DNA from 2 places in the Sporomusa termitida genome. Region 1 is predicted to be linked to the other one. Evidence: riboswitches for the same ligand, from Rfam matches in the RefSeq annotation. Region 1 holds a riboswitch; the other holds the start of a gene.
What was found. A riboswitch is a leader RNA that binds a small molecule or an ion and turns the genes downstream of it on or off. The one in region 1 is predicted to bind FMN.
Positions count from the first base shown of each region.

Region 2: another riboswitch for FMN. It lies ahead of ribD (bifunctional diaminohydroxyphosphoribosylaminopyrimidine deaminase/5-amino-6-(5-phosphoribosylamino)uracil reductase RibD); the one in region 1 lies ahead of ribB (3,4-dihydroxy-2-butanone-4-phosphate synthase).

Region 1 covers NZ_CP036259.1:4,672,913-4,677,124, forward strand. Annotated here, with positions in the region: gene SPTER_RS21580 (efflux RND transporter permease subunit) at 1-771, shown strand, start outside; gene ribB (3,4-dihydroxy-2-butanone-4-phosphate synthase) at 826-1,473, opposite strand; FMN riboswitch at 1,563-1,706, opposite strand; gene SPTER_RS21590 (efflux RND transporter permease subunit) at 1,830-4,212, opposite strand, start outside.
Region 2 covers NZ_CP036259.1:2,129,010-2,133,221, reverse strand. Annotated here, with positions in the region: gene rsgA (ribosome small subunit-dependent GTPase A) at 1-755, shown strand, start outside; gene rpe (ribulose-phosphate 3-epimerase) at 756-1,415, shown strand; FMN riboswitch at 1,465-1,597, shown strand; gene ribD (bifunctional diaminohydroxyphosphoribosylaminopyrimidine deaminase/5-amino-6-(5-phosphoribosylamino)uracil reductase RibD) at 1,696-2,832, shown strand; gene SPTER_RS09820 (riboflavin synthase) at 2,795-3,448, shown strand; gene SPTER_RS09815 (bifunctional 3,4-dihydroxy-2-butanone-4-phosphate synthase/GTP cyclohydrolase II) at 3,485-4,212, shown strand, end outside.

The DNA of each region.
Region 1 (4,212 bases):
TATGTGCGCAGCTCGGCCGGTACTATGGTACCGCTCAATACCCTGGTCACCCCCGTTGCCACCAGCGGTCAGACACTGATCAAACGGTTTAACGGTTATCCGGCTATGCAGATTACTGCCACCACAGCCGCCGGTTACAGTTCCGGCCAGGCCATGCAGGCCCTGGAAGAAGTAGCGGCTACTGTTTTACCCTCAACATTTACGTATGAATGGGCGGATTTAAGCCGGGAAGAAAAACTGGCTAGCGGTCAAACCCCGGTTATTTTCGGGTTTGCGCTGTTATTCGTGTTTTTGTGCCTGGCAGCGTTATATGAAAGCTGGAATATCCCCTTTGCCGTATTACTTTCAGTGCCCACAGGCATTTTAGGCTCAGTGCTGTTCCAATATGCCCGCGGACTGGAAAACAGCGTTTATATGCAGATCGGCCTGGTCATGCTTATCGGTCTGGCCGCCAAAAACGCAATCCTGATTGTCGAATACGCCAAGGTCAGGACGGACAATGGCATGGAGCCTGTGCAAGCGGCAATTGAGGCCTCTAAACTCAGACTGCGGCCAATTCTCATGACCTCCTTTGCCTTTATCCTAGGCTGCATCCCGCTAGCCTTGTCAACCGGCGCCGGTGCTGCCGCCCGAGCCGCGCTGGGGACAACGGTCGTAGGTGGCATGCTCATGGCCACCGGCCTGGGAATCTTCCTGGTTCCTGTATTATTTGTTGTTATTGAATACGGAGCTGCTAAATTCAAGGCTTTCAAACTAAGACGCAGCGCCTAATATTAGGCACTAAGAAAAGATCCGTAGACAGGAAAACTGTCTACGGATCTTTTGCTATTTAGACTCCAGGGCCTCCCGGTACCGGATAATATCGGCCACAGTGACTACCGGCATGTTATTCTTTTCAGCAAACGCTATTATTTCCGGCAAACAAGCCATCGTCCCCTCCGGATTGGTAAGTTCACATAAAACACCGTAAGGTTTCAGGCCGGCCAGCCGCATGAGGTCAACATTAGCCTCGGTATGGCCCGGGCGTTCCAGTACGCCGCCGGCCCGCGCTTTTAGCGGAAATACGTGCCCGGGACGCCGCAGGTGATCCGGGCAGGCCTGTTCGGCAATCGCCGCCTGTACTGTTGTAACCCGGTCAGCCGCAGAAACCCCGGTAGTGACGCCGCTTGCGGCCTCAATTGATATAGTAAAGGCAGTTTGAAAGTGGCTTGTATTATGATCTACCATCATCGGCAAGGCCAAGGCCTCCACCTTTTCTGCCGGCAGGCACAGGCAAACAATCCCGCTGCCTTCACGGATGAGCATTGCCATCTGCTGTTGAGTCAGTGACTCAGCCGCAAAAAATATATCTCCCTCATTTTCCCGGTGTTCATCATCAGTAACCAGGACACCCTGTCCTTTACGCAAGGCCTTAAGAGCCTGTTCCACCCGTTCAAAAGGATTGCCAAACCGGACTAATAACTGCTGATTCAAAGTAGTCGCCTCCTATTTTTAGTCGACTCACCCGAATCAGGGCGCTGGGGACAGCTAGCGATAAGTGCTGTCAATAAACTGGCTAACTGTCTCATCCTCTTTCATCCGGACTATACCGTCGGCTCTGGCTTCTCACCAGATCTGCTGACCTCCTTAAACAAGGAGCGCTCGCGGGCTCCCCAGCTGCCTGGGATACCGCCGGTGGGGACTTGCACCCCGCCCTGAGAATAAGTCTGACTATAGAATACTACTTTCACCAGGATTGTCAAGCATAGGCACGACTAAGGCTGCCGGCGGCCTAAAGGGCTTGGCCCAAGCCAAGTCTTTGCCGATTACCGGCACCAAGCGATCGGTTCTTAACCAGCCTTGCTTTCTTTAGTTTCCGGGTTGACATTAAACCAGACAGCATACATTGTCGGCAAAACAAGCAAGGTCATCGCGGTTGCGCCCAGCAGGCCGCCGCTGATAGCCACCGCCATCGGCCCCCAGAACGTGCTGGGAACCAGTGGCAGCATGCCGAAGATTGCCGCCGCCGCCGTAAGCACGATGGGGCGAAGCCTCAGCACGGCTGAGTTGATGATGGCCTCCCAGGGTGTCTCGCCGGCTTTGATATGCTTCTCAATCTGATCAATCAGTATGACCGAGTTACGGATAATCATCCCGCTAAGGGCCAAAATCCCGAGTTCGGCCACAAAGCCCATCGGCCGGCCTGTTAACAGCATGGCCAGGCTGACCCCGATAATTCCGAGCGGAGCGGTTAGAATGGTAAGGATCATTAAAGATATATTTTGCAGCTGCAGCATAAGCAGTACTACAATAACCACAATCATTACCGGCACCGCTTTAAGCAAAAAGTCGATGGAGGTTTTGCTTTCCTCATACGAACCGCCAATGTCAATACTATAGCCGGAAGGAAGGCCCTCGCGGACTGACGCTAGACTTGCATACACCTCTTTGGTGGCATCATTACCGGTTACACCTGGGGCTACCTCTGCTTGCACAGTAATCGTTGGCTTCAGGTTGTGCCGCCAGATTAAACCTTCTTCCGCATCGTAACTTATTGTGGCGATTTGCTCTAGAGGCACAAATTTACCGTTGCCGATGTGTACCGGCAGATCTTTAATACTGGCTAAATCTTTCCTGGTTTGGGCATCTATGCGAAAAACAATACCCACCGTCTTGTCCTGCTCGTAATACTCGGCAATGGCAGCGCCGGACAGCTGGCTCTGTAAATCCTGAGCCAAGCCCTGGCTATTAAGGCCAAGCATTCTGGCCTTGTCCTGGTCAACCGTTAAATGCATAATTTTGCTTTTTTCATTCCAGTCAAAATTAACCTTTGTAAGGCTTGAATTAGCGGCCATCGCCTCACTGACCTGGCTTGCGATCTCCCGTACTTTCTCGTGATCATACCCGGTAACGCGCAGCATAACCGGGTATTCTGAGGGGGGACCGGTTTGGATCAGCTTAACATGGCCCCGCACATTGGCAAAATTATCGTCAAACAACTTATCGATCTTTGTATTCAGAGCCTCCCGGGCCTGTAAGTTTTTGGCAACGATGATAAACTGGGCATAGTTGCTAGTGGGCAGCTTGGGCTCCATGGTAAGAATAAAGCGTGGTGCCCCTTTGCCGACATAATAGCTGTAGCTCTCAATATCCGGGTCACCGGCGAGGCTGTCGGCTAATTTTTTCGCTTCCTGCCCGGTTGCTGCCAGCGAGGTCCCTTCCGGCAACGTCATTTCAACAATTAGCTCCGGCCGGACGGACGGCGGGAAAAACTCTTGTTTGACAAACTGTAATAAAAAGATCGAACCAATAAAACAGACTGCCGTTATGCCCAGCACCAGCTTTTTATGCTGCAGACACCACGTGAGAATCCGGCGGAATAGCCGGTAAAATTTTGTATCATACATATTATGGCCTGACCCTGCCGTATGTTTGGGCTTGATTAACTTATACCCCAGCAGCGGCGTTACCATAACAGATACAAGCCAGGAAATTAACAGGGCAATTGTTATCACCGGGAATAAGCTGCTGGTAAATTCAGCCGCCGCCCCCTGCGAAAAGCCGATAGGTATAAAGCCGGCGCAAGTGATAAGTGTACCTGTAAGCATTGGGAAAGCGGTAGCCGTGTAGGCGTAGCAGGCAGCCTCAAAACGCCCCCACCCCTGCTCCAGCTTTACAGTCATCATTTCAATAGCGATGATAGCATCATCAACCAGCAAGCCCAGAGCCATGATTAAGGCCCCTAACGATACTTTGTGTAAATCTATACCCCCGATCTCCATCCCTACAAATATCCCGGCGATAACCAGGGGAATGCATAAAGCAACCACGATGCCTGACTGAACACCAAGGCTGAGAAAGCTGACTGCCAACACAATAATGACAGCTTCCCCCAGGGATTTAATAAATTCGTTAATTGATTCTTTAACTACTTGGGGTTGATTGGACACCTGACTGATTTTCATGCCGAGCGGCAAATCCTTTTTTATCACCGCTATGGCCTTCTCCAGCTCTGTACCCAGGGTAAGAATGTTCCCCCCGCTGTCCATAGAAAGAGCAATACCGATTGCCGGCTGCCCGTTAACATACATTTTAGGTTCCATGGGTTCGGCATAACTACGCTCAATCTTAGCAATATCACCAAGGCGAAAAGTCCGTTCACTAATTCGAATCGGCATGTTACGCAGGCCATCGACGTTTTCGAACAACCCCGACACCCGCAGGTATATATTG
Region 2 (4,212 bases), 2.5 Mb from region 1:
GTGATGAGGTAACCTATACCTTAACCGGCCCCGACAAAGGCGTCATTGAAGAAATCCGGCCCCGCCGCAGCATGCTGAAACGGCCAATGGTAGCCAATGTGGACCAGGTTGTTTTAACCTTTGCTGCTGTCAATCCTAATATTAACACGGCTCTAGTGGATAAGTTTCTGGTTATTGCCGAACTCTCTGAACTGGAAATAGTCCTGTGCATTAACAAGATCGATTTATCTGATACAGACTCTGTTGCCAAATTAGCCGAGCTGTATGAGCAGATTGGCTATAAAGTGCTGACAGTGTCTGCCAAGCAGGGGCTAGGGATTCATGCGCTGCGATTGCTTCTTTTTGATAAAATTACCGTTTTTGCCGGTCCCTCCGGTGCCGGCAAATCAACTATCCTTAACGCCATTCAGCCCGGACTGGAACTGATGACAGGCGAGGTCAGCCATAAAATTGGCCGGGGCAAGCATACCACGCGCTTCGCCGAGCTTTTGCCGGTGACCGGCGGCGGCTTTGTCGTTGATACTCCGGGGTTTAGTTTCACAGAGTTTAACGATATAGAAGAAGCTCATTTAATGGACTATTTCCCTGATATAGCCAGGATAGCGCCAACGTGCAAGTTCAGTACCTGTCTCCATTACAAGGAGCCCCAGTGTGGTGTTAAACAGGCCATCGCCAGCGGACTCATCTCTCAGGCAAGATATCAGTCCTATCTTGAAATATTAACTGAAATCAGAGAAAGCAAGAAGGGATACTAAATGACTACGCCGATTAAAGTTGCCCCCTCCATTTTATCTGCCGATTTTTCACGCTTAGCGGAGGAGATACTTAAGCTTGAACAGGCCGGAGCCGACTGGGTACACATCGATGTTATGGACGGCCATTTTGTTCCTAACCTTACGTTTGGCGCACCGGTTGTCGCGGCCATCCGCCCTGTTACCAAATTACCTTTTGATGTCCATTTGATGGTAAGCAACCCGCAGGCTTTCGTAGATCCCTTTGTAAAAGCCGGCGCCGATATTATTACTGTGCATGCAGAGACTGCCCCGCACCTGCACCGCCTGATTCAAACCATTAAAGAGCAGGGGAAAAAAGCAGGTGTATCCTTAAACCCCGCCACACCGCTCTCGCTAGTGGAAGAAGTGCTGAGTGACATTGATATGATACTCATCATGAGCGTCAACCCGGGCTTTGGCGGTCAGCAGTTCATCCCGGCGGCAATTGACAAGATTGCCCGTTTGCGGGCTATGCTTACGACCCGCAGCCTTACTGTTGATATTGAGGTTGACGGAGGCATTAATGCGGTTACGGCCCGCAAGGTTACGGCCGCCGGTGCCAATATCCTGGTTGCCGGTTCAGCCGTATACGGTGCCCCTGATATGGCGGCAGCAATTAAGGCTATCCGGGGGCTTGATTAAATTGGCGCTTAATGGTAACATAGGTAGTAGCTAATAAATGAATTACATACTTAGCCTTTGGGGCAAGGTGAAAAAGAGAAATCTTTTGATTCCTGACCGGCGGTACAGCCCGCGAGCCGTTATACGGCTGATCTGGTGTAATTCCAGAGCCGACAGTATAGTCTGGATGGTAAAAGGCGTATATTCTGCCATAATGGCAGTTATTGAATTTTCCTTTTAACTGTTGATAGCCCCAAAGCTAATCAACAGTTTTTTATTTTATCTGTACTGGGGGACTTCTATGGACGAATATTACATGCAGCAAGCCCTGACAATTGCGCAGTACGCCCAGGGCCGTACCAGTCCTAATCCACTGGTAGGTGCTGTTATCGTTAAAGACGGCCGCATCGTCGGCCAGGGGTGGCACCGTCAAGCCGGCACACCCCATGCCGAGATTCATGCCTTGGCCCAGGCCGGCGACCTGGCCAAAGGTGCCACTGTCTATGTGACTCTTGAGCCCTGCTCTCATCATGGCCGGACCGGGCCCTGCGCCGATGCCCTGATCCAGGCCGGTGTCAGGAAAGTTGTTGCTGCCATGGCTGATCCTAATCCGCTGGTGGCCGGCAATGGCCTTAACCGCCTGCGGGCAGCCGGCATTGAAGTGGTTGAAGGTATTCTGTCAGCAGAAGCCGCCCGGCTCAATGAAGTATTTATCAAATGGATTGTGACCGGCATGCCCTGGGCAGTTCTGAAAACGGCCATGTCACTTGACGGCAAAATTGCTGCTTATACCGGTCACTCCCAGTGGATAACAGGCGCAGCGGCAAGAGCGTATGTCCATAAACTCCGGGATACGCATGAAGGTATTCTGGTAGGTATCGGCACTGTGCTTGCTGATAATCCGGAATTAACGGCCCGCTTGCCGGCGGCTGGCCGCAACCCGGTGAGGATCATTGTTGACAGTATGGCCCGCACGCCGCTGAACGCGAAAGTAGTAACCGACGGCCAGGCGCAAACCATTATTGCTGTCGGCCGGGAGGCCCCTGCCGACAGGGTTGCGGCTCTCACCAGCAAAGGTGTTGAAGTCCTGACCCTTGACCAGACACCTGCAGGTATCAACCTGCGCCAGCTGTTTAAAATATTAGGAGAACGCCGCATTACCAGTATATTGGTGGAAGGCGGCGCCACAATCAACGCGTCTGTATTTACAGCCAATCTAATCGATAAAGTCTACTGCTTCATTGCGCCGAAAATAATTGGCGGCCGCACTGCGCCAACCCCGGTCGGAGGAACAGGCGCTCCGGCTGTGGATCAGGCCCTTATGCTTGAAGACCTAAGAACTGAGGCAATAGGCGCCGACATATTAATTACCGGTTACCTAACCGGACGGGAGGGACACAATGTTTACCGGACTTGTGGAAGAACTCGGCAAAGTTAAGCAAATAGCAAGAGGCGCCAAATCTGTGCGCCTGACCGTAAGTGGCAGCAAGGTACTGACAGATGTTAAGCTTGGCGACAGCATTGCCGTCAACGGCACCTGTCTCACAGTTGTCGATTTTAGCAGTGATTGGTTTACTGCCGATGTTATGCCGGAAACAGTTGACCGGACAGCCCTGGCTGAACTCAAAACCGGCGACACGGTTAATCTGGAGCGCACGCTCCGTGTTGGCGATCGCCTCGGCGGCCATATAGTCAGCGGTCACATTGATGGTGTAGGTTTGATTCTGACTAAAGAGCAAAATGACAATGCCGTTATTGTCAAAATTGGTGCCGGCCCCGAAGTCATGCGCTACATTATTAACAAAGGCTCCATTGCCATTGACGGTACAAGCCTCACTGTCGTTGATTCCGGCCCGGACTGGTTTACGGTTTCACTAATTCCCCATACGTCGGCGCTGACTACCGTCGGGCTTAAACCAGCAGGCAAACAAGTAAATTTAGAAGCAGACATTATTGGTAAATATGTGGAAAAGCTGCTTGGTTTGAAACCGGACAGCAAACCGTCTGACAGGATAACGCTCGGGTTTCTCGAACAGCACGGTTTTGCACTATAAGCATTCTACAGCCAGGCAATAAATGGAGGATGTTATATGAGATTCAATACAATTGAAGAAGCGATTGAGGATATAAAAAATGGCAAAATCGTAGTGGTAATCGACGATGAGGACCGGGAAAATGAAGGTGATCTTGTTATAGCGGCCGAGAAAGTAACGCCCGAAGCTATAAATTTTATGGCTACCCATGCCCGCGGCTTGATTTGCATGCCGATTATCGGCAATAGACTCGATGAACTCGGCATTGGGGCCATGGTCACTGAGAATACGGACAATCATTGTACGGCGTTTACGGTCTCCATTGATGCCAAAGCAGCGACAACCGGCATATCAGCCCACGAAAGAGCAGCCACTGTCCAGGCAGTGCTTGATCGTCAAACGATTGGCAGTGATCTTAGGCGGCCCGGCCATATCTTCCCGCTCAGATACTGCGAGGGTGGTGTGCTGCGCCGTACCGGCCATACGGAAGCGGCTGTCGATTTAGCCATATTGGCCGGCCTCTATCCGGCAGGCGTAATCTGCGAAGTGATGAATGAAGATGGTACGATGTCCCGGACGCCGGAATTAATGGACTTTGTAAAAAAACATGAACTGAAACTAGTTACCATTGCCGACCTGATCAAATACCGGAAAAAACATGAACGGTTTGTTACCAGAGCGGCGGAGACCAACCTGCCGACCAAATACGGTGATTTCAGACTCATTGCCTATGAAAGCCAACTGGATAATCAGTGCCATATTGCCCTGGTAAAAGGGGATATTAG